2 linked regions of the Bacillus pumilus genome follow. The protein of the gene in region 1 interacts with the protein of each later gene in a pairwise test. Links are inferred from orthologs where the notes say so. Each region holds a gene or a part of one and is shown in the gene's direction. Other genes may lie near its edges. The genes, in order: GKC25_RS02275 and grpE.

The links.
Region 2: the proteins of GKC25_RS02275 (region 1) and grpE interact in binary tests that used the Escherichia coli proteins (3 or more experiments, as listed by UniProt). The link is inferred for Bacillus pumilus from one-to-one orthologs.

What each region holds. Positions count from the first base shown.
Region 1 is NZ_CP046128.1:476,117-482,787, reverse strand. Bases 3,525-6,392 are described here. They hold GKC25_RS02275 (Nramp family divalent metal transporter), read left to right. Parts: upstream 3,525-4,253; coding sequence 4,254-5,531; downstream 5,532-6,392. Other genes in these bases: GKC25_RS02265 (hypothetical protein), read left to right, coding at 6,270-6,392; GKC25_RS02270 (GNAT family N-acetyltransferase), read left to right, coding at 5,602-6,171; GKC25_RS02280 (GlsB/YeaQ/YmgE family stress response membrane protein), read left to right, coding at 3,770-4,030; GKC25_RS02285 (EcsC family protein), read right to left, coding at 3,525-3,612. Also shown: GKC25_RS02295 (ATP-binding protein), read right to left, coding at 1-1,591; GKC25_RS02290 (DctP family TRAP transporter solute-binding subunit), read left to right, coding at 1,659-2,756; more of GKC25_RS02285, read right to left, coding at 2,782-3,524; more of GKC25_RS02265, read left to right, coding at 6,393-6,533; GKC25_RS02260 (hypothetical protein), read right to left, coding at 6,574-6,671. UniProt on the Escherichia coli protein: H(+)-stimulated, divalent metal cation uptake system. Involved in manganese and iron uptake. Can also transport cadmium, cobalt, zinc and to a lesser extent nickel and copper. Involved in response to reactive oxygen.
Region 2 is NZ_CP046128.1:2,216,655-2,233,729, reverse strand. Bases 14,110-17,075 are described here. They hold grpE (nucleotide exchange factor GrpE), read left to right. Parts: upstream 14,110-15,296; coding sequence 15,297-15,854; downstream 15,855-17,075. Other genes in these bases: dnaK (molecular chaperone DnaK), read left to right, coding at 15,879-17,075; hrcA (heat-inducible transcriptional repressor HrcA), read left to right, coding at 14,202-15,233; hemW (radical SAM family heme chaperone HemW), read left to right, coding at 14,110-14,120. Also shown: bis(5'-nucleosyl)-tetraphosphatase (symmetrical) YqeK, read left to right, coding at 1-447; rsfS (ribosome silencing factor), read left to right, coding at 460-816; GKC25_RS11285 (class I SAM-dependent DNA methyltransferase), read left to right, coding at 813-1,556; late competence protein ComER, read right to left, coding at 1,605-2,453; GKC25_RS11275 (helix-hairpin-helix domain-containing protein), read left to right, coding at 2,544-3,173; GKC25_RS11270 (ComE operon protein 2), read left to right, coding at 3,239-3,808; GKC25_RS11265 (DNA internalization-related competence protein ComEC/Rec2), read left to right, coding at 3,801-6,128; GKC25_RS11260 (YqzM family protein), read right to left, coding at 6,168-6,302; holA (DNA polymerase III subunit delta), read left to right, coding at 6,540-7,559; rpsT (30S ribosomal protein S20), read right to left, coding at 7,694-7,960; GPR endopeptidase, read left to right, coding at 8,159-9,274; GKC25_RS11240 (stage II sporulation protein P), read left to right, coding at 9,341-10,549; GKC25_RS11235 (YqxA family protein), read left to right, coding at 10,564-10,896; lepA (translation elongation factor 4), read left to right, coding at 11,028-12,866; more of hemW, read left to right, coding at 12,981-14,109. UniProt on the Escherichia coli protein: Participates actively in the response to hyperosmotic and heat shock by preventing the aggregation of stress-denatured proteins, in association with DnaK and GrpE. It is the nucleotide exchange factor for DnaK and may function as a thermosensor.

The sequences.
Region 1 (6,671 bases):
GGAATTCGATTGAGAAGGTGGTACCAATGCCGATGCTTGATGTGACTTCTACATTTCCCATTCCTTTATCGATAATCGTTTTTACAATATACAGACCATAGCCTGTTCCGCCTTCTTTGCCATATGTGAAACCTTTATCGAAAATATAAGGAATCATTTCCTCTTCAATCCCGGAGCCATTGTCTTCAATTAACATCGCGAGGACATCCTCGGTTTGATCAATACTAATAGAAATGCGTTTTGTGTTTCTTTCTACAGTATCATACGAGGCAAAGGCGTTCTCGATCAGATTGCCAAGCAGCTTCGTCATATCATGCTGATCTAAACGCTCAGGGAAATCACGCAGACAGCTATGTTCGTCTACTTCGACCTTTATGCCTAGCTCCTTGCCCCTTCTGATTTTGCTCATCAATAATCCCGCAACGGCATCATGCTGAATGACGCGGTGAAGAAAGTCCATCACATGTTCCTGTTCTTCCGTCGTTTGAAAGGCTAGATCGAGCGCCTGATCGGGTTTACCAAGCTGAATCAGCCCGGCAATCGTATGAAGCTTGTTCATATGCTCATGGTTTTGCACCCGCAGACCGTCAACAAAGTTCTTGACTCCGGTTAACTCCTCTGCCAATTTTGCCGCTTCTGTCCGGTCCTGAAAAATGGCGACCGCTCCGATAATTTTCTTTTTCATGACAATCGGAATCCGGCTGCTCATAATCCGCTTTCCGCTCATATGAATTTCTTCATTGTAAACGGGTTCAGCGCGATCAATGATCTCAGGGAGTCTTGTGTCAGACAGCACATCCCAAATATTCCGGCCTACGACATCCCCTGTCACACCAAAAATTTGCTTCGCCTTTTCATTAAAAATGGTGATCATGTGCTGATTGTCAATGGCGATGACCCCTTCATTAATAGAGTGAAAGGTTGCGGTGCGCTCCTCTAGCATTCTGACAATCTCATGCGGCTCCAGCTTAAACATTTGCTGTTTAATATGACGGGCGAGCAAAAATGAGCCTACAAGCCCAAAGCTGAGCGTCAGCAGAAGGATCATGAGGATATCCCGCTTCATTTCTCCTAATATATCGATCATACTTGGCAGCGTTCTCCCTACAAGGACAACCCCTGTTTGATTAAATTGATCATCCTTCACTGGATAAAAGGCTCTGATGGCTGTCCCAAGCTCTCCCTCTGCTTCTGAGAAATAAATATGCTCTGCAAAAGCAGGCTCTTCATCTGTCCCCTCCGAGCGCTGACCAATCCTTGTTTTTACCGGATGCGTTAATCTCACATGATCCATATCCATGACGACAATGTAGTCAGCGTCTTGAATAATCCGAATCTCTTCGATGGCATGCTGTAATCGGTTACGTTCCTTTGTTTGATCAGCTAACGCCTGCTTCACCTCATTCATCTCAGCCACTGTTCTCGCCGTGTTCATGAGCCTTTTTCGAAGCTCTCGTTCCTCTGTTTGCTGGATTCCCCCAACAAGGACAATTCCTCCGATTAAAAGGGCGAAAATGACAACGAAATATGTGAGGATGGTGAGCTTCCATCTAATAGATAATTGTTGTAATTTCAATCGATTTCTCATCATTTTTTCACCTGTATCTTTACGAATTCTTCCTCGGTCAAGTATGCTTGACATAAGGGGGATCGGACGCATGAAGAATTTACTCGCCTATACACTATTGCTCATAATCGGTTTTGTAACCGCTTTATACTTTGGTTTTTATCATATGATGCCAAAATCAGCGACGACCTTTGATGATGAACAGACAGGGCTGAAGGATCAGCTTGTGTTCAAATTTAGCCATGTCGTGGCAGATAATACACCAAAAGGACTTGCCGCAAAGAAATTTGCTGAGCTTGTGCACGAAAAATCTGATGGGAAGATCAGCATTCAAATTTTCTCCAACGGGAGTCTTTATTCTGATATAGAAGAAATTAATGCACTCAAAGAGAATCAAGTTCAATTTATTGCCCCGTCTACCTCGAAGCTCGGCATGCTGTCCCCTGAGTGGCTGGCTCTTGACCTTCCCTTTGCTTTTTCTAATTATGATGCGGTTCAAGAAGGCCTACACGGTGCAATTGGACAAAGATTGTTTGGCACCCTGCAAAAAGACGGGCTAAAGGGAATGGCCTATTGGACAAATGGCTTTAAGCAAATCACCTCTAATAAAGGTCCAATCAAACAGCCTGGTGATTTAAAAAACCAATCTCTCCGCATTATGCAAAGCGATATGATTGAAAAACAATTCAAACTTCTTGGCGCAAAGCCCTATCAGGAATCGTTTAATTCAACGTTCCAGCTATTAGAGACAAAAAAAGTAGACGGTGAAGAAAATACCATTTCAAATATTTATTCAAAAAAATTCTATCATATACAAGACTATATGACGATCAGTAATCACGGGTATTTGGGCTATGTGGTCTTAACAGATCAATCCTTCTTTGAACGCCAGACACCTGAAACGAAACGAATTTTACTTGAAGCCATGGAAGAAACAACAGCTTGGAATGAAAAACATGCAGAACAGATGAACAAAGATCAGCTGGAGGACATTAAACGGGAATCGCCGATTGCCATTCATGAATTGACGCCAGCAGAAAGACAAAAATGGGTGAAAGCCCTCGATCCTTTGTATGAGGAAGCCGAAAAAACCATTGGTTCCACCCTAATCAAACAGATTCGCGAGCTGCGTGCGCGTTATGAACATTCTCCTATCCATGCTTTTCAAGATGAGGATGAGACCAAATAAAAAATCCCTTTGAGAAAGGGATTTTTTATGCACCAGATTCACTCTGTTCTTGCTGCGTGAGCTCTTCTAATCTTGTGACAATTCTTCGCTTTCGGTATTGCATCATGCCTGTTTCGGCAATACCTTTTAGTTGTGAGCGGTTGGAAACTGCGCCAAACAAAATGCCTGCTATGGGAACAAGCTGAAACAGCTTCTTCCAGCCAAACGAATCCCGGTAATTATACACCACTTCACGCCACCCTTGGATTTGGGAAATCATGTTTTCGTGCTTTCCTTCTGAAGCTTGATAGCTCCTCAGCTCTTTTAATATAGATTTCTTCCCAACCACATCAGCAGAGTTCAGCTGTAAGCATTTAATGATGAAGACCCGCTCTTTCTTGTTTTTAGGATCATAGCCATAGGTGACGGCAATATCCTGTAATGTTTTAAGGGAGAGACCCAGTACCGCAGGAATATCTGCTGCCAGCGTAAACATACCGCCGACACCAGTTGTCGCACCTTGTACCGTGGCGAGGTTCGTCCTGTTTTTCCCCATATGTTCACTAATGGCATCCATGATTTCAATAGGAGCTTTTTCAATATCTTCTATGCGCTGAATGGAATCATCAGCACATTTCTTTTGAAATTGATGGATGATGCCTTTTTCTGATGTCAAATAGGCACCGCCTGATTGAATGTAATGCCCCATTTCATCAAGCAGCACACCGATTTTTTTCTGAATAAAGGCAGGCGTCAGCTTGTCCAGCATTTGAAATGGAAGGCGGCTGAGTTTCTCCCAAAACCATACCTTTTGCTGGTCTTTCTCCCACTGTTCAATCTCCTTTAATTGTGCTTTTAGCCACTCTTTTTCCTCCATGCCATTTGCCTCCTTAGATGCCGCTCAAGTATTTGTTTGTTATTATACACAATCCTTGTCCATCATACGTATAGAACATTGAAGCGGTTTCGAAAGGTTTGAAACTTTTTCAAAACGGTTATTGCTTAATACACAAACAAAAAGAGGAGTGATCAACATGTTAGGATTTCTGATTTCATTAGTTGTGGCGATTGTCATCGGCCTTATTGGCAGTGCACTCGCTGGAGGCAGTGTACCAGGAGGATGGATCGGTTCAATGATTGCCGGGCTTGCAGGTGCTTGGATTGGTCATGGATTACTTGGAACGTGGGGTCCTAGTCTGGCAGGCTTTGCGATCTTTCCAGCAATCTTAGGAGCAGCGATCTTTGTCATTATCTTAAGCCTGATCTTCCGCAGTGTGGGATCAAGGGTATCTTAAAGAAAACGAATAACAGAGGAAGCAGTAGGGACACCGTCTAAGAGGCGGTGTTTTTTATGTGATGGATTGACAAGGTATCTATTTTTTTCACTTACATATGATAAACAAACCTATTAGTTCAGATAGTTGACTTTTCATGAAGATGGGCATATGATGATTAAAAATTGCATCAAGGAAACTTTTTGTGCCAAAGCAAAACTTTGTAGAATCTAGGTGATGACATATGACAAACAAATACATTGAGGCACAGGCACACATGTCAGCGGCAGCTGAACGTGCACTTGAAGGAAAGGTCAAAGGATTTAGAAGGCTCCTTCCTTTTCTCGGCCCTGCTTTTATCGCAGCCATTGCATATATTGATCCAGGAAATTTCGCCACCAACATTGCGGCTGGCTCCAAATACGGATATCTCCTTTTATGGGTCATTCTCATATCAAATCTCATGGCTTTGCTCATCCAGTCCTTATCCGCAAAGCTTGGAATCGCGACAGGTAAAAACTTACCTGAAATCGCACGTGAAGAGTTTCCAAAACCCGTTTCAATCGGTTTATGGATTCAGGGAGAGCTCGTCATTATTGCCACGGATTTAGCTGAGTTTATCGGGGCGGCACTTGGTTTATACTTGCTTTTTCGAATCCCTCTGCTTGAAGCATCTATTATCGCCGCTATCGGTTCATTTGCGATATTAGAGCTGCAAAGACGAGGCTATCGAGCATTAGAAGCAGGTATTACAGGCATGCTGTTCGTTGTCGTGATCGCTTTCGCTGTGCAAACCTTTGTCGCCAAACCAGATATCGCAAGTGTCGCTGGCGGACTTTTCATTCCAAAATTTGATGGCGCAGACAGCGTGCTGCTTGCAGCTGGAATTTTAGGTGCTACTGTGATGCCTCACGCAATCTACTTACATTCAGCTTTAACCCAAAGAAGAGTCGTCGGCAGAACGGAAAAGGAGAAAAAGCAGATTTTCCGCTTTGAGTTTTTAGATATCCTCATTGCCATGATAGTCGCCGGGGCCATCAATGCCAGCATGTTGATTGTGGCAGCCGCTTTATTTTATAAAAATGGTCTCTTTGTTGAAGATCTGGATGTTGCGTTTCAGCATTTTGGTACACTCGCAGGGCCTGTATCAGCCATCTTATTTGGTGTAGGTCTGCTTGTAGCCGGACTATCCAGCTCTTCTGTTGGTACACTGTCAGGCGATATCATTATGCAGGGCTTTATTCAATACCGAATCCCGCTATATGTCCGCCGGCTGATTACCATCATTCCCCCTATTGCGATCATTGCATCTGGGGTGAACCCGACCTCCGCGCTTGTGATGAGTCAGGTCGTCTTATCCTTTGGTATTGCCTTTGCTTTAATTCCGCTCATTTTATTTACAAGTAAAAAGCGAATTATGGGCGAATTAACGAATGCCCGCTGGGTGACAGGAATATCTTGGGTGATAGCAGCTCTTGTTGTAGCACTTAATCTTTTCTTAATTGTAGATACGTTTATGTAAAAGACAGTGTTGAGCTGTCTTTTTCTTTCCATTTGGTTATGGTAGAATTCCCCTGAGAGGATGTGGGTTCATGTTTGTTTATCAGGATCAAGAGATATCCATGCGGCTGCTTGAGCCAAGAGACGCAAGAAGTCTGTATTTGCTCATTCAGCGGTCGAGAGAGTATTTACGTGAATGGATGCTTTGGGTGGATTCAACGCAGACAGAGGAAGACAGTATGGCGTTTATCCAAAGCGCCATGCAGCAAGCGATGCAGAACAACGGTTTTCAAGCGGGCATCTGGTCACATGGAGAACTCGTCGGCATCATTGGCACCCATCAAATTCATTGGATCAATAGGACCGTTTCAATCGGCTATTGGCTCGGAGAAGGCTATCAAGGAAAAGGCACCATGACAAAAGCCTGCAAAGCGGTCATTCGCTATTTATTTGAAGAGTGCGGACTGCACCGTATTGAGATTAGGGCTGCTGTCGACAATCAGAAAAGCAGACGCATTGCAGAGAGATTATCCTTTTCGCTTGAGGGAATATTAAGGCAATGTGAATGGCTGGGCAATCGCTTTACCGATCATTGTGTGTACGCCCTTTTACAGCCTGAATATATGAAACAAAAAACGTATTCGATGAATCAGCCCACTTAATTGTGTCGATTGCATGAATTATTTTATAAAGTGAAGCTTTGTAGTATCCGTTGTGATCGGCATCTGATAAAATAGAAGGAAAAATCGAGGTATGATGTATGTCTCTTATTATTTTATTTTACTTATGGATTGTCCCTTTGGTATTTGGTATTTTCTTCTCATTCCTAACAAAAAAAGCCACCTACAAACGCCGCTTTGTCCCATCCTATAGCATGGTAGGACTCAGCATCGTTTTTCTCATTCTGGCACTCGTCTTTTCAGCCAGCCATTTTCTATTTATTTGCGGTATGTTCCTATTTGCCACAACCCTTGTCGGCACAGGCATCCCTTTATTCTTAGCCTTTGGAAAAACACCATCCTAAACAAAAACCACCTTTTCGCGATGAAAAGGTGGTTTCTTTTTTATTGAAGTGGCATTCGGTATGTAATCGTGGCATTTGGATGTTTTTCAATCGTCTTCATCATGTCTTGAAGAATCTCGGCTGCGCGATCATTTGAGT
Region 2 (17,075 bases), 1.7 Mb from region 1 along the record:
GTGAAAAAAGCAGAGATCGCCGCTATTTTTCATGATTATGCGAAATTTAGACCAAAGGAAGAAATGAAGGGAATTATCCAGAAGGAACAGATGAACCCTCTATTGCTTGAATATTCGCCTGAGCTTTGGCATGCCCCAGTTGGTGCTTATCTGGTTAAAAAGGAAGCAGGCATTGACGATCAAGACATTTTAACTGCCATTGAATTTCATACATCAGGCAGGCCAAACATGACATTACTTGAAAAGGTCATTTATGTCGCTGATTATATCGAACCAGGACGTCATTTCCCTGGTGTTGAAGAAGTAAGAGAGTTAGCAGAGCATTATTTGGATAGCGCGTTGGTTCAGTCACTAAAAAACACCATCAGCTTCTTATTGAAAAAGAATCAGCCAGTCTTTCCAGATACATTGGCTACTTACAACTCGCTTGTGCATAAGAACAATTAAGGAGGAATTTGGATGGATTCATCATCAATTTTAAACGTCGCGGCAGGAGCATGCGATGATAAACGGGCTGAGGATATTATTGCCCTTAATATGCAAGGAATCTCACTTGTTGCCGATTATTTTCTCATTTGTCACGGGAACTCTGATAAGCAAGTGCAGGCCATTGCAAGAGAAGTAAAACATCTTGCAGAGGAAAGTGGAATCGAAGTGAAGAAGATGGAAGGCTTTGATGAAGCAAGATGGGTATTGATTGATCTTGGTGATGTCATTGCTCATGTGTTCCACAAAGAAGAAAGAGGATACTACAACCTAGAGAAGCTATGGGGAGATGCGCCGAGAGAAACGCTTTCACTTGGCATTAACTCATGATTTATCAAGGGTTTGCAGGTGTGTATGACGAGCTCATGACACATGCACCTTATGATGAATGGGTTCAGTGGATCCAGCAGAATATCAAACCGAATGCTGCCATTATTGATGTTGGCTGTGGGACTGGAGAAATTTCTCTTCGGTTAGCTGAAAAGGGCCACACAGTCACAGGAATTGACCTCAGTGAAGAAATGCTGGTCTTCGCGCAGCAAAAAGCACAGGCGAAAAAGCAGTCCATTCAATTTTTACATCAAGATATGAGAGAGCTTACGGGTTTTGAGCAAGTCTTTCAAGCAGCGGTTATTTGCTGTGATTCCTTGAATTACTTAAAAAACGAAAATGACGTCAAAAAAACCTTTAAAAACATGTTTCAGCTTTTAGAGGCAGATGGGGTTTTACTCTTTGATGTTCATACACCTTATAAAATGGAAGAGGTATTCCCAGGTTCGACTTATGCCGATCAAGATGAAGAGATCAGCTATATTTGGCAGAGTGATAAAGGGGATGACATGTATTCGGTCATTCACGATTTAAGCTTTTTTGTAAAGGACGGAGACGTGTATCAGCGTTATGATGAGACACATGAACAGCGTACATTTCCATTTGAGACATATGCGGCGTTCCTTGAGTCCGCTGGCTTTGAACAGATAGAAGTGACCGCTGATTTTACAAATGAAGTCCCTGGGGAATTCGCCGAAAGATATTTCATTTCAGCTAAGAAACCAAAAACCATCGTTTAATGGAACGATGGTTTTTTAAAACCCTTTTTTCGCTTGTTGCAGAGATGATTAATTTCTGCGATCATCAGTAAACACACTTGGCGGGTATTGATGCGCAACCGCTTCAAGGTCTTCATCGAATTTTTCATGGGTGTTTTGAAAGAGGCGGTGAAACATATCTTGAACACCTGCTTCAAGTGCTTTAATCCCTTCACCAGTGACGCCGCCTTTAACACACACTTTGTCTTGCAGTGTCGGAAGGGTATAGACTCTTTTTTCAATCAAACGGCCAAGTCCTACAAGCATATCTTCTGATAAGGTGGTGGCTTCTTCTTTAGAAATATCTGTTTCTTCGACAGCTGCTTCAATCATTTTCTGAACGAGAAAGCTGATAAAGGCAGGACCGCAGCTGACGATATCTGACGCCGCTCTTGTAATCGAATGATGAATCTCAATGGGTGTTGAAATGCAGGAAGCTAACTGTCTTAACGCTGTTTTCGTCGCGACACTGCATGACGATCCAAATGTTAAAAGTGACGCTCCTGATAAAGCACGGTTCGTAATGCTTGGAATCAGCCTGGCTGTTTGACAAGGAACGATATCCTGAAGCTGTTCAGGGTGAACCGGACTTGTAATGATGACAATGGTTTGCTGTTCTGTTAAAAGAGGGCTCAGCTCTTTTAAAAGTGGATAAATATCAAGCGGCTTGACACAAACAAAGATGAAATCCTTATTCATGACAGCTCCTGTAAGCTGTTTCGTTACTTCAAGCTCTGGGTGGTTCTTTTTTATATTGAACGCTTTTTCTATGGTCCGGTTTGTGATGGTGATGGATGAGGGATTGACTGCCTTTGATTCAATAAATGCCTCAGTAAGTATGGTACCCATGTTTCCTGTACCGATTATCCCGATATTCAAACGTTCTCCCTCCTTAGGCGCATAGGATCTGTTATCTTCTAAACAGTATGTTGAGCAATAGAAAAATATGATTGAAAGAAGCGTGAGCACGTGAAGCGACTCATTCCATTGAAAAAATACAGTCTTTATATCGGAGCTGGGCTCATGGTCGTGATCATCATCACTTTCTTCCTTTTCGCAGGAAATAGGGAGAGCAGCAGAGAGCCAAGTGTATTGAAGGAAGATAAAGACATACAAGTCACATTAGAAGACAAACAAGAAAAGACCGATAATGAATCACCTCCCATTTTTGTAGAGGTCAAAGGAGCTGTGAAAAAGCCAGGGGTTTATACGTTTCAATTTGATGCACGGGTAGAAGAAGCGATTCGGAGAGCAGGGGGCTTTACTAGTAAAGCAGACACGATTGAAATCAATCAAGCAGCAAAATTAGAGGACAGTATGATGATTTATGTCCGGAAGCAGGGAGAAGCGGAGAGGCAGACGCAAATAGCAGCTGCTGACGCTCCATCGGGTAAAGAAAAGAGTCAAGGTGTCAATGTCAATCAGGCTGATGCGGCGGAATTGCAAACCATTAACGGAATAGGGCCAGCTAAAGCAGAAGCCATCATTACGTACAGAGAGGAACACGGGGAATTTCAACAAATTGAAGATTTGCGGAACATTTCAGGTTTTGGGGAGAAGACCATTGAACGGCTGAAAAGTGAATTGACCGTGAAGTAGAATTGACGGTATAGAAGGAAGGCATGTACACTTAATACCAACCATCATTCTGGAGGGATCAGCTCGTGGAAAGAATTTCATGGAATCAATATTTTATGGCACAAAGCCATTTGCTTGCTTTACGAAGCACCTGTGAGCGGTTAGCTGTTGGGGCGACCATCGTCAGAGACAAGCGTATCATTGCAGGGGGATATAATGGCTCAATTGCTGGTGATGTCCATTGTGCAGATGTGGGATGCTATGTCATTGATCATCACTGCGTTCGCACCATCCATGCGGAAATGAACGCTATTTTACAATGTGCCAAATTTGGTGCACCTACAGCGGATGCTGAAATATATGTCACGCATTTTCCTTGTTTGCAGTGCTGTAAAGCCATTATTCAAGCAGGTATTCGAACCGTGTACTATGCAAAGGATTATAAAAATCACCCATATGCCGTTGATTTATTTGAGCAGGCAGGTGTTCAAACGGAACAAGTTGAACTGGATGAAATGATCATCGACTTAAAAAATCAAGAAAAATTGGCCTTTGTTGCAGATTTAATTGGCAAGCTAAGTGAATCAGGACTTAGTGAAACAGAAATTCGCGTTATGCATGAGAAGGCGAATCAATTATTTACTTCCTATGTTTAATTATTTGCCGTTTGGGGCAATTTCAGCAGCTGTTGGAATTGCTCTGGCTGCATATCATCTTCATATGTATTTCCTTCTCTTTCTTCTCATCATATTACTTCTCAGCCTACTGAAAAAAATTCCCAAGCTCTTTCTCATGATCAGCCTATGTGGAGCTGTTTATACTCTTATTTTTATGGTTCATGAGTTTTTTGAAACGGATCAACCTGTACAAGAAAAATTTCTTTCCGGCTCCGTTGTGATTGAAAGTATTCCGAAGACAGATGGCAATCGTTTTTCAGCAACTGTGTCAACAGAACATGAACGGCTAGCCGCTTTCTATACCATTAAAACAGAGCGTGAAAAAGAGGCGCTAAAAGATGTAGAGCCAGGTATGAGCTGTCATATGACAGGTGATGTTCGGCCGCCTAAACACGCAACCATTCCTAACGGGTTTCAATATGATCAATTTCTAAAATCAAAAGGCATTAGCGCCATTTTCTTACCGCAGTCAATCAAAGGCTGTACAAAAAAAGACAGACCTTCCTATTATCTTCAAGCGATGAGGCAAAATGGCTTAAAATTCTTAGAAGATCATGTGCCGAAAAACTCTGTAGGCATTGTACAGGCCCTTATTTTTGGTGATCGTGAGTTGATTGATCCTGACACATTAAGAGACTATCAAATGCTCGGCATTATTCATCTGTTAGCGATCTCAGGACTGCATGTGCAAACGCTTCTTGCCTGTTTATTTTGGTGTCTGCTTCGTGCCGGTGTGACAAGAGAGACAGCACGTATTCTTTTATTATGCTTTCTTCCTGTTTATGCTTGTTTGACAGGTGCTGCACCATCGGTTTTAAGAGCTTGTCTCATGGCAGGAATCTATTTAGTGATGACGAGCCTGCCGAAAGAAATGAAACAGCCTTCTGCTGTCGTATTAAGCGCAACGTTTTTACTCTTATTAGCGTTTCATCCTCTATTTCTATTTGATATCGGATTTCAGCTTTCATTCGTGGTAACGTTCTTTATTTTGTTATCGACCAGAATCTTATCACAAGCGAAAAGTGCAGTGATGCAGTTATTCCTTATATCCTTTGTTGCGCAGCTTGCCTCGCTTCCTGTTCTTTTATATCATTTTCAGCAATTTTCTTTGCTGAGCATCCCATTGAATATGATGTTTGTCCCTTTTTATACGACGGTTGTCCTGCCTCTGTCCTTACTCTTTTTTCTTTTGTCCATCATTTATCTCCCTCTTGGACAAGCATTGTTCCAGCTGCTTGATTCGGTCATCCAGCTAAGTCATCAGTTGTCAGCACATATGGCAGTTTTTGATGGGTTTAACTTGATTTTTATGAAATCTACTTGGTGGCATATTCTTCTGGAAGTGAGTGCCATTGTTTTTCTGCTGTTTGTGATGGAGTGCAAAGCTTCTGTGAAATCCTATTCTGTGCCAATTCTTTTTTCCATTGGTGTTTTGAGTGTACACTTTTTTACTCCGAACTTTCTCCAAAAAGGGGAGGTCACGATGCTGGATGTAGGGCAGGGGGATAGTTTGTTTATTCAACTGCCCTATCGAAAGGGGCATCTGCTTGTGGATACAGGGGGCAGACTTTCTTTTGAAGAGGAACCGTGGAAAAAAAGACGTAAAGTATCTACGATCGGTGATCAAACGCTGATCCCGTTTCTGCATTCTAAAGGTATAGCAAAACTTGATGTGCTGATTCTCACGCATGCGGATCAAGATCACATGGGAGAAGCGGTTCGTTTAATCAACCGAAATAAAGTAAAGCGGCTGGCCATACCAAAAGGCTTTGCCCGAAGTCCAGAGGACGCAAAGCTGCTAAAAGAAGCAGCTAAAAAAGGGATATTTATTGATGAATTAGAAAGAGGAGATCAGCTCCGAGTTGGAGAGCACATATTTGAGGTTCTGCACCCTTCGCAAGACCGGGTGACAAGTAAGAACAATGATTCACTCGTTCTGGCTTTTACTCTTGGTGGGAAACGTTTTCTGTTCACTGGAGACCTTGAACAAGAAGGGGAACGAGACATCATAGAAGCCTATCCCCACCTGCGAGCGGATGTCTTAAAGGTTGGGCATCATGGCAGTAAAGGGTCAACAAGTGAGGAGTGGCTTCGACATCTGGAGCCGTCCTATGCACTCATTTCGGCTGGTGAACGCAATCGTTATCAGCATCCTCATCAGGAAGTTTTGAAAAAACTAAAGGATCATCAAATGGAGGTGTACCGCACAGATCGAGACGGAAGTGTGACCTATGAATTTCTTGAGAAGAAAGGAACGTTTTACACGCAACCTCCATATGATATCTTACAAAATCAATAAAAAAACTGCCAAAACGGCAGTCATTTAGCAATCATGAAGTTAAGATCCAACGAGGTGTATAATTGTTGCCAAAATAAACATTGAGGCGAAAAATCCGAATGTGACGATAAAACCAACGGCTGAGTCGGTCACATCATTCCGCTTGCTTTGAACATTTTTTTCAAATTCATTCATTTTCATCCCTCCTGGCTAATTTTAGTATACTTGAACTCATTTGGAATTGCTAGAAGGTAAAGTAACCGTTTTCCATTTTCATGATCATTTTATGAATATCGTCTGACAGCGAGCTGACCCGGGAGCTTGCACCAGACGTTTACTATAAATGAGGAGGCGGCACTTTCAGCTTCCTCTTTACTAATGTCTTCACACACTTTAGGATAGAGGAGGAAGTGAAAGAGAGGGATTCAATTTATGGTCTTTGAAGTTTGGAACAATTTAAAAAGAGGGGATATCCATCCCGTTTATTGCTTATATGGAAAAGAAACGTATTTACTGCAAGAAACAGCAGCTAAATTAAGACAAGCTGTAGTAGACGAGGAGACGAAGGATTTTAATTACTCCGTCTTTGATATGGAAGAGGTGCCGCTTGAACAGGCTGTGACGGATGCAGAAACCTTTCCGTTTATGGGAGAAAGGCGTCTCGTTGTGATCAAGAATCCTTATTTTCTTACAGCGGAAAAGAAAAAGGAGAAGATTGAGCATGAGCTTTCTGTGTTAGAAGCTTATTTAGAAAAGCCGGCGCCTTATACCATTCTCGTGTTATTAGCACCATATGAAAAGCTGGATGAACGGAAGAAAATCACCAAATTGCTAAAAAAGAAAGCGGCTATGGTTGAGGCAAAAGAGTTAAACCCAAAAGAAACAACGGATTTCACCATTACACTGGTGAAAACAGAAGGAAAGGCGATGACATCTGAAGCGGCTGAGCAGCTTGTGATGCTATGCGGTGGGAGTCTATCCACATTGTTTCAAGAGGTCAGGAAGCTGAGTACATATATTGGAGAACGAGAAGAAATTGAATTAGCGGATGTCAATGAGCTCGTTGCAAGAAGCTTAGAGCAGAATATTTTCGAATTAATTAACCAAATTGTCAACAGACGCCGCTCTGAGGCCATGCAGATGTTTTATGATTTGCTGAAACAAAATGAGGAACCCATTAAAATATTAGCACTCATATCAACTCAATTTCGATTGATTTTGCAGACGAAGTATTTCGCTCAGCAAGGATATGGGCAAAAACAAATTGCTTCAAATCTAAAAGTCCACCCATTCCGCGTCAAACTTGCTATGGATCAGGCAAGGCTGTTTTCAGAAGAAGAGCTCAAGCAGATTGTCAAAGAGCTATCAACGATCGATTATGAAATGAAAACCGGTAAAAAGGACAAGCAGCTATTGTTAGAATTGTTCCTGCTTCGACTATTGGGCGCTTGAACATAAAAAAACGACCTTCTAAAAAGAGGGTCGTTTTTGTTTAGATGTATAATTGCCAGTCTGTCCTAATGGCTGAGCCGGTCAGGACGGACGTACAGTTAAACAGTTGCCTCATCACTGAGGCGTTGCAAGCATTATGCAGAAAGTCCGTTTACTTGTTTAGCAAGTCTTGACTTGTAACGCGCAGCTGCGTTTTTGTGTACAAGACCAGTTTTAACGGCTTTGTCAATGCGTTTTGCAGCAGAAGAAAGAGCAGCTTTTGCTTGCTCAGCATCGTTGTTAGCTACAGAAACTTCAACTTGTTTAATCGCAGTACGCATCGCAGACTTGATTGTTGCGTTATGTGCACGGCGTTCGTTATTCGTTTTTGTACGTTTGATCGCTGATTTAATATTTGGCATGTGTTTCACCTCCTAAGATACAACCTAAACACAATTGTCTTAAGGTTAAATCTTCACAATAGAACAAGTTGTATTCTATCAAACACACCTTTAGAATGCAATATAAATGTAAAGTATTTTTCATTGATGAAGCGCTCGAATGTTTCTTTAAAGAGATGGAAAGACTACTGTTAATTACTTGGTGGAAGGAGTCTTTTTATGGAGAAACAGAAACTTGATTTAAGTGCTTATCAAATCCGGACAGACTTGGCTGTTGAAACAAAAGAGATACTAGAACAAGAGAACGATCCGAATGTCGTCAAAAAGGACGGAATTCAAGGGATTGTCGAAAAGGAAAAAGAGGAGCATGGCATCCGTATACGCACAGTGGAGATCACGAAAGAAGGGGAGGAGCTGACCAGCAAAAAGACAGGAACATACTTGACGCTTGAGGCGCAGGGCATTCGGGAGAAAGATTCTGAGATGCAGGAAAAAGTCGTCGAAGTATTTGCGCGTCATTTTGCTCAGTTTTTAAAAGACCGAGGCATTCAGGCTGATGCGAGCTGTCTTGTAGTAGGACTAGGAAACTGGAATGTCACGCCAGATGCGCTAGGCCCGCTCACGGTTGAAAGCCTGCTTGTGACCCGGCATCTCTTTGAATTGCAGCCGGAAAATGTACAGGAAGGGTATCGCCCAGTGTCCTCTTTATCACCGGGAGTGATGGGACTGACCGGTATTGAAACAAGCGACATTATACAAGGTGTAATCGAGCGGTCCAAACCTGATTTTGTCATTGCAATCGATGCTCTTGCTGCTCGTGCAGTGGAACGGGTGAATACCACGATTCAAATCTCTGATACAGGCATCCATCCCGGTTCAGGTGTAGGGAATAAGCGGAAAGAATTAAGCAAAGAAACGTTGGGGATTCCAGTGATTGCGATTGGCGTTCCAACAGTGGTAGATGCAGTAACCATTGCAAGTGACACAATTGATTATGTCTTAAAGCATTTTGGTAGAGAACTGAAAGATGACCGGCCGTCCCGCTCTCTTGTGCCGGCTGGTTTGACTTTTGGGAAGAAAAAAGTGCTAAATGAAGAAGACTTACCAGATGAGGAAACGCGTCAATCATTTTTAGGTATCGTAGGGACTCTTCCGGAAGAAGAGAAACGGCAGCTGATCCATGAAGTACTTGCGCCGCTAGGGCAAAATTTAATGGTCACGCCTAAGGAAGTGGATACATTCATTGATGATATGGCAAACGTACTCGCCAATGGATTAAATACAGCACTCCATCAAAAAATCTCTCAAGATAACATGGGTTCTTATAATCATTAATCGGTTCTACTTTCTCTAGCTCGCTCATAGTGTAATTACTAGAAAGCGTGCTGGAGGGAGTAAATCATGAAAAAAAGACCCCGCCGTCCTCGACAGTTGGTCGTTGCGATTAATGGAACAAAAGTAGTGAAAAGCATTTTCTTATTTATAGCCTCGCTTGTTGTGGTGTTTGTGATGTCAGGGGCGTTGACATCTTTAAAGCCAGAGCTGAGGCCGCAAGCCTCGCTATATGGTGTAGCAGATGAGCTTTCCGGAGCGTTCTTCGCTACATTAATGGGTATGGAAAATCAATATTTCGCCTCAGCAGTCCCGAAAGATCAAAAAGGGTTTCATTTCTCTGGACTGTCACTCAAGCTTGCGACTAGTATCAATTTAGAAGACCCGCGTAGTTTTCTAGGGAGAGAACTCCCAGGTTTTGAACATTTTGATACAAAAATCATCTTAGCGGGTGAAGGAACAGACTATACCAACATGCCAATGGAATCGCCGCCGCCAAGTGAAGTCATCCAAGATGAAAAAGAAGCAAATTTGGCAGAGCTGGACAAGCTCGACAAAGATGTGCCGAAAAAGCCTGCGAAAGAGCCGGACCGGTCGACAGGAAAACGAAAAGCCGTGTACATTTACCACACGCATAATACGGAATCATATTTACCATTTTTAAAAGGAGAAACGAATCCAAACAATGCACGGCACTCAAAAGTGAATGTCACCCTTGTCGGCGACATGTTCGGAAAGGCGCTTGATCAGCAAGGAATCGGGAATACGGTCGACAAAACGGAAGTTGAAAAAAGGCTCCTGCAAAAAGGATTAAAGTATCCTCAATCTTATAATGAATCAAGATTGGTCGTAAAAGAAGCCTTAGCGAAAAATGATGACCTCGAATACTTAATTGATATCCACCGTGACTCAAGAAGAAAGAAAGACACCACTGTCGAGATCAAAGGAAAAAAATATGCGAGAATTGCGTTTGTTGTAGGGAAGAAGAATCAAAGCTATGAGAAAAATCTCAAGCTTGCGACGGAGTTCCACCATTTGATGGAGAAAAAATATAAAGGTCTCAGTGTCGGTGTGTTTGCCAAAGGAGAAATTGGCGATAATGGAATTTATAATCAAGATTTATCCGACAAAGCCCTACTTTTAGAATTTGGCGGAGTGGATAATAATATGGAAGAGTTGAAAAATGCATCCAATGCAGCAGCTGATGTCTTCAGCGACATTTTCTGGGACGCGGAAAAGGTGAACGGCAAAGCAAAGGATGAGAAAAAACGCTCTTAAGGTGGTGACGGTGCATGGGATCATTTATTGGAAAAACCATTATTTTAGGACTAGTCTTGCTATTTGGCGTCTTTTTAGGAATGCAGCAGGCGAATAATGGCATGCTGCAAATGAAGGGTTACCATGACCCACAATTAAAAGGCGCGTTCTCCATCCAAATGAACGACGATGAAGAACGAGAAGCCTCTATCTTAGGAACGGCTGTTACAGAAAAGGATCTTGCCGAAAAACAAAAGCAGCTTGAGGAAATAGAGAGCTTTAATGCCTTCTCCAAGGCAGGAAAAGCGCTGTCTGATGGCATGACACATGCAGCCCGTTCTCTTTATGATTGGATGAATGGGAAATAAACAAATCAATACCATATGACTAAAGCCGCTGACCGATGAGCGGCTTTTCTTGATTTCGATTGAATCTTTACAGCCCTATTGATATAATCTAAGCTAGCGCAACCCGCGTTTTATAGTAGGAGTGATAGATTGTGACAGATAAAGAAAAACGATTAGAACGGCAATCAAGAATTCGAAATTTCTCCATTATCGCCCATATTGACCATGGGAAATCCACATTGGCGGACCGTATTTTGGAAAAAACAGCGGCGATTACTCAGCGAGAAATGAAAGAACAATTACTTGATTCCATGGACTTAGAGCGTGAACGCGGCATAACGATTAAATTAAACTCTGTCCAGCTGAAATATAAGGCGAAGGATGGAGAAGAATATATTATGCACCTGATTGATACACCAGGGCATGTCGACTTCACCTATGAGGTATCTCGAAGCCTTGCTGCCTGTGAAGGTGCGATTCTTGTAGTAGATGCAGCACAAGGAATTGAAGCACAGACACTTGCGAACGTTTATTTAGCTCTTGATAACAACTTAGAGATTCTTCCGATTATCAATAAAATCGATCTGCCAAGTGCAGAGCCTGAGCGTGTAAGAGAAGAAATTGAAGATGTCATCGGGTTGGATGCGTCTGAAGCTGTTCTCACCTCTGCTAAGGCGGGTATTGGGATCGAAGATATTTTAGAACAAATCGTCGAAAAGGTGCCGGCACCTGCTGGAGACCCAGAAGCACCGCTTCAAGCTCTTATTTTTGATTCTCTCTACGATGCGTATCGCGGCGTTATTGCGTACATACGAATTGTTGAAGGAACCGTCAGACCAGGTCAGAAAATCAAAATGATGGCGACGGGCAAAGAATTTGAAGTGCTTGAAGTCGGCGTATTCACACCAAAAGCCATGCCGACAGATGAACTCACTGTTGGAGATGTTGGCTACTTAACAGCAGCGATTAAAAATGTCGGTGATACACGTGTGGGGGATACGATCACAAGTGCGGAGAACCCAGCGAAAGAAGCGCTGCCAGGATACAGAAAGCTGAACCCAATGGTGTACTGCGGACTTTATCCGATTGACACAGCGAAATATAATGACTTACGTGAAGCCCTAGAAAAGCTTGAATTAAATGATTCTTCCCTTCAATATGAGGCAGAGACATCCCAAGCACTTGGCTTCGGTTTCCGCTGCGGCTTTCTTGGAATGCTTCATATGGAAATCATCCAAGAACGGATTGAACGTGAATTCAAAATCGATCTTATTACGACAGCACCAAGTGTTATTTACGATGTGTATATGACAGACGGAGAAAAAATCGTCGTAGATAACCCGTCCAATCTGCCTGATCCGCAAAAGATTGAGCGAATTGAAGAACCATACGTAAAAGCAACAATGATGGTGCCGAATGACTATGTAGGCTCTGTCATGGAGCTTTGCCAAGGAAAGCGCGGCAATTTCATTGATATGCAATACCTTGATGCAAACCGAGTGAGCATTGTGTACGAAATTCCTTTGGCGGAGATCGTGTACGAATTCTTTGATCAGCTCAAGTCCAACACAAAAGGCTATGCGTCCTTTGACTATGAGCTGATTGGCTATCGCCCATCTACTCTAGTGAAAATGGATATCATGCTGAATGGCGAAAAAATCGATGCCCTTTCCTTTATTGTTCACCGTGATTACGCATATGAACGAGGCAAGATCATCGTAGAAAAGCTGAAAGAACTCATTCCACGCCAGCATTTTGAAGTACCAGTTCAAGCAGCGATTGGACAAAAAATCGTGGCTCGTTCTACCATTAAAGCGATGCGTAAAAACGTACTTGCTAAATGTTATGGTGGAGACATTTCCCGGAAAAGGAAGCTTCTTGAGAAGCAAAAAGAAGGGAAAAAGCGCATGAAGCAAGTGGGCTCTGTTGAAGTCCCGCAAGAAGCATTTATGGCTGTGCTGAAGATGGACGACAGCACACCAAAAAAATAACACCCTCAAGGCAACCTGCTTTACAATGTCAGCCTTGGCGTTTATAGTCGAAAACAAACAAAGGTGCCGCAGCGATAAACTGCGGCTCTTTACCTGTAAAGAAGGTGTCATCAAATGAAAGCAGCATACATTCATATTCCATTTTGTGAGCACATTTGCCACTATTGTGATTTCAATAAATTTTTCATTAAAACGCAGCCAGTCGATGAATACTTAGCGGCTCTTGAAAAAGAGATGCAGCACACGATCGAGCAAAAGGGCGAGCAAGAACTAAAGACGATCTTTATTGGCGGGGGAACGCCGACATCACTGACCGTCAGCCAGCTAGACCAGCTCATGAACAGCATTCACCGAGTGTTAAAACCGGCAAAACATCTGGTTGAATTTGCAGTGGAAGCAAACCCAGATGAATTATCACTCGAGAAGCTGCATGTGTTAAAAGCAGCCGGCGTCAATCGGCTAAGCTTTGGGGTGCAAACCTTTGAAGACGATTTACTCAAAAAAATCGGACGAGTTCATCAAAAGAAAGATGTCCTCACGTCTTTCCAGCGAGCAAGAGCCGTTGGATTTGACAACATTAGCCTCGACCTCATGTTTGGATTGCCGCATCAAGAAAAGCATCATGTGATGAATTCACTTGAGACAGCTTTCTCATTAGGGGCAGAGCATTATTCTGTCTACTCACTGATAGTGGAGCCGAAAACAGTTTTTTACAACTTAATGCAAAAAGGCAAACTGCATTTACCGCCGCAAGAACGTGAGGCTGAAATGTATGAGCTTGTGATGGATGAAATGGAGCGACATGGATTAAAGCAATACGAAATTAGCAATTACGCAAAACCTGGCTTTGAAAGCCAGCATAACCTGACCTATTGGAGCAATGAAGACTACTTCGGTTTCGGTGCAGGAGCACACGGGTATGTAGATGGCATCCGAAATGTGAACGCAGGGCCTGTGAAGCATTACTTGGAACTGATTGAGCAAACTGGGTTCCCGTATAAGGAAACTCATCAGGTCACAAAAGCAGAGCAGATAGAAGAAGAAATGTTCTTAGGCCTTCGAAAGATCGAAGGGGTGAAAAGTGCCGACTTCCAAGCCAAATATGGTGCTGCACCAGAAGCTCTTTTTTCCACTGTTCTTGAAGAATTAGAAGAAAAAGGTCTCATTGTAAAAGATGACATCGGCATTCGTTTAACAAGAAAAGGGAAATTGTTAGGAAATGAAGTATTTCAAGCGTTTCTCGGTGAGTTATAATTGACATTTTAATTTGAGTTTGGTAATTTTGTTTATACAATTAGCACTCGTTGAAAGAGAGTGCTAACAGGGGTGATGATGATGTTAACAAATCGTCAGCTTTTGATTCTGCAAGTCATCATTAATGACTTTATTCGTTCGGCGCAGCCAGTTGGGTCAAGGACTCTTTCTAAAAAAGAGGACATCACATTCAGCTCTGCGACGATTAGAAACGAAATGGCTGATTTGGAGGAACTTGGTTTTATTGAAAAGACCCATTCTTCATCTGGAAGAATTCCTTCAGAAAAAGGATATCGTTATTATGTAGATCATTTGCTCTCTCCGCGAAAACTGTCGTCTAAAGAACTTGTGCTCATCCAGTCGGCTTTTCAGGAGAAAATTTTTGAGCTGGAAAAAACAGTTCAAAAATCGGCGGAAATTTTATCAGATCTCACAAACTATACATCGATTGTGCTTGGTCCAAAGCTGAGTGAAAATCGATTAAAGCAAATTCAACTTGTCCCCGTTCAGCCAAACAAAGCAGTAGCGATCATGATTACAGATAGCGGGCATGTTGAAAACAAAACCATTACCTTCTCTGAGCATCTCGATGTCTCCGATATTGAGAAGCTGATGAATATTTTGAATAGCCGATTAGCTGGCGTTCCAATGGACCAGCTGAAGGACAGGATGTATAAAGAAGTGGTCATGCTTCTGCGCACACATTTAAAAGATTATGATCACATTTTAGATGCGCTGGGCAGCACATTTACATCGACACAAAATGAATCAAAACTTTTCTTTGGCGGGAAGATTAATATGTTGAATCAGCCAGAGTTTCATGACATCGACCGCATTCGCTCACTCATGATGCTGATTGAGCAAAAGAATGATGTCATGCAGCTGTTTCATCCAAATCAGCAAGGAATCACCATTAAAATCGGTTCAGAAAACAATTTGGAAGCAATGGAGAACTGCAGTTTGATCACAGCCACTTATTCGATTGATCAAAAATCACTTGGCTCCATTGCCATCATCGGTCCAACCCGCATGGATTACGGGCGAGTCGTTAGTCTTTTGCATCATGTATCAAAAGACTTGTCAAACGCACTTTCCAATTTGTATGATGAGTAGGGTGATAAAAGATAGGGGCATTGCCCCTTCGTATTCTTGAATCTTTTGAGGGAGGTGAACACAATGTCAGAAGAAAAACAGACACCTGAGCAAGAAGCAGAGGTTGAAGCACAAGAAGAAGCAGTTCAAGCAGATACTGAGGAAGTAACACATGATGAACAGTCTGCCTTCCAAGAGAAAATCGATGAATTGCAGCAGCTTCTAGATGAAAAAGAAAACAAAATTCTGCGTGTTCAAGCAGATTTTGAAAACTATAAACGCCGTGCTCGAACTGAAGTGGAGACCGTGCAAAAATATCGTTCTCAACATGTTGTCAGCGATCTTCTCCCAGCTCTTGACAACTTTGAAAGAGCGCTTGGAATTGATCCAGACAATGAGCAGACGAAAAGTTTGTTAGAAGGAATGCAAATGGTTTACCGCCAGCTGGTAGAAGCGTTGAAAAATGAAGGCGTTGAACCGATTGAAGCTGTCGGCAAAGAGTTCGATCCAAACCTTCATCAAGCCGTCATGCAAGTTGAAGATGAAAACGTCGATTCAAATATCGTAGTAGAAGAATTGCAAAAGGGCTATAAACTCAAAGACCGAGTTATTCGTCCATCAATGGTAAAAGTAAATCAATAACTACATAATGGGAGGTCATCGATTATGAGTAAAATCATTGGGATTGACTTAGGAACAACAAACTCATGTGTTGCAGTACTTGAAGGCGGAGAGCCAAAAGTTATTGCAAACGCTGAAGGAGCACGTACAACACCATCTGTTGTCGCTTTTAAAAACGGAGAGCGCCAAGTTGGTGAAGTAGCGAAACGTCAATCAATTACAAACCCGAACACGATCATGTCTGTTAAAAGACATATGGGTACAGATTATAAAGTAGAAGTTGAAGGCAAGAACTATACACCGCAGGAAATCTCTGCAATCATTCTTCAACACCTTAAATCTTATGCTGAAGGCTATCTTGGCGAAGAAGTAACAAAAGCTGTTATCACAGTTCCTGCTTACTTCAACGATGCAGAACGCCAAGCAACAAAAGATGCTGGTAAAATTGCTGGTCTTGAAGTAGAACGTATCATCAACGAACCAACAGCAGCTGCACTTGCGTATGGTTTAGATAAAACAGAAGAAGATCAAACGATTCTTGTATACGACCTTGGCGGCGGTACATTTGACGTATCAATCCTTGAGCTTGGAGACGGGGTCTTTGAAGTACGCTCAACTGCTGGTGACAACCGTCTTGGTGGAGACGATTTTGACCAAGTTATCATTGATCACCTAGTAGCTGAATTCAAAAAAGAAAATGGTATTGACCTTTCTAAAGATAAAATGGCGCTTCAGCGTTTAAAAGATGCTGCTGAAAAAGCGAAAAAAGATCTTTCTGGTGTATCTTCTACACAAATCTCATTGCCATTTATCACAGCTGGAGAAGCAGGTCCTCTTCACCTTGAATTAACGCTGACGCGTGCTAAATTCGAAGAGCTATCTGCAGATCTTGTAGAGCGTACAATGACACCTGTACGTCAATCATTGAAAGATGCTGGTTTATCTGCTAGCGAGATTGATAAAGTCATCCTTGTTGGTGGATCAACTCGTATTCCTGCAGTACAAGAAGCAATCAAAAAAGAAACAGGCAAAGAGCCTCATAAAGGTGTAAACCCTGATGAAGTGGTTGCTCTTGGTGCGGCGATCCAAGGGGGAGTCATCACAGGAGATGTCAAAGACGTTGTTCTTCTTGACGTAACACCACTTTCTTTAGGAATTGAAACAATGGGCGGCGTATTCACGAAGCTGATTGAACGTAATACAACCATTCCAACAAGTAAATCTCAAGTATTCTCAACGGCT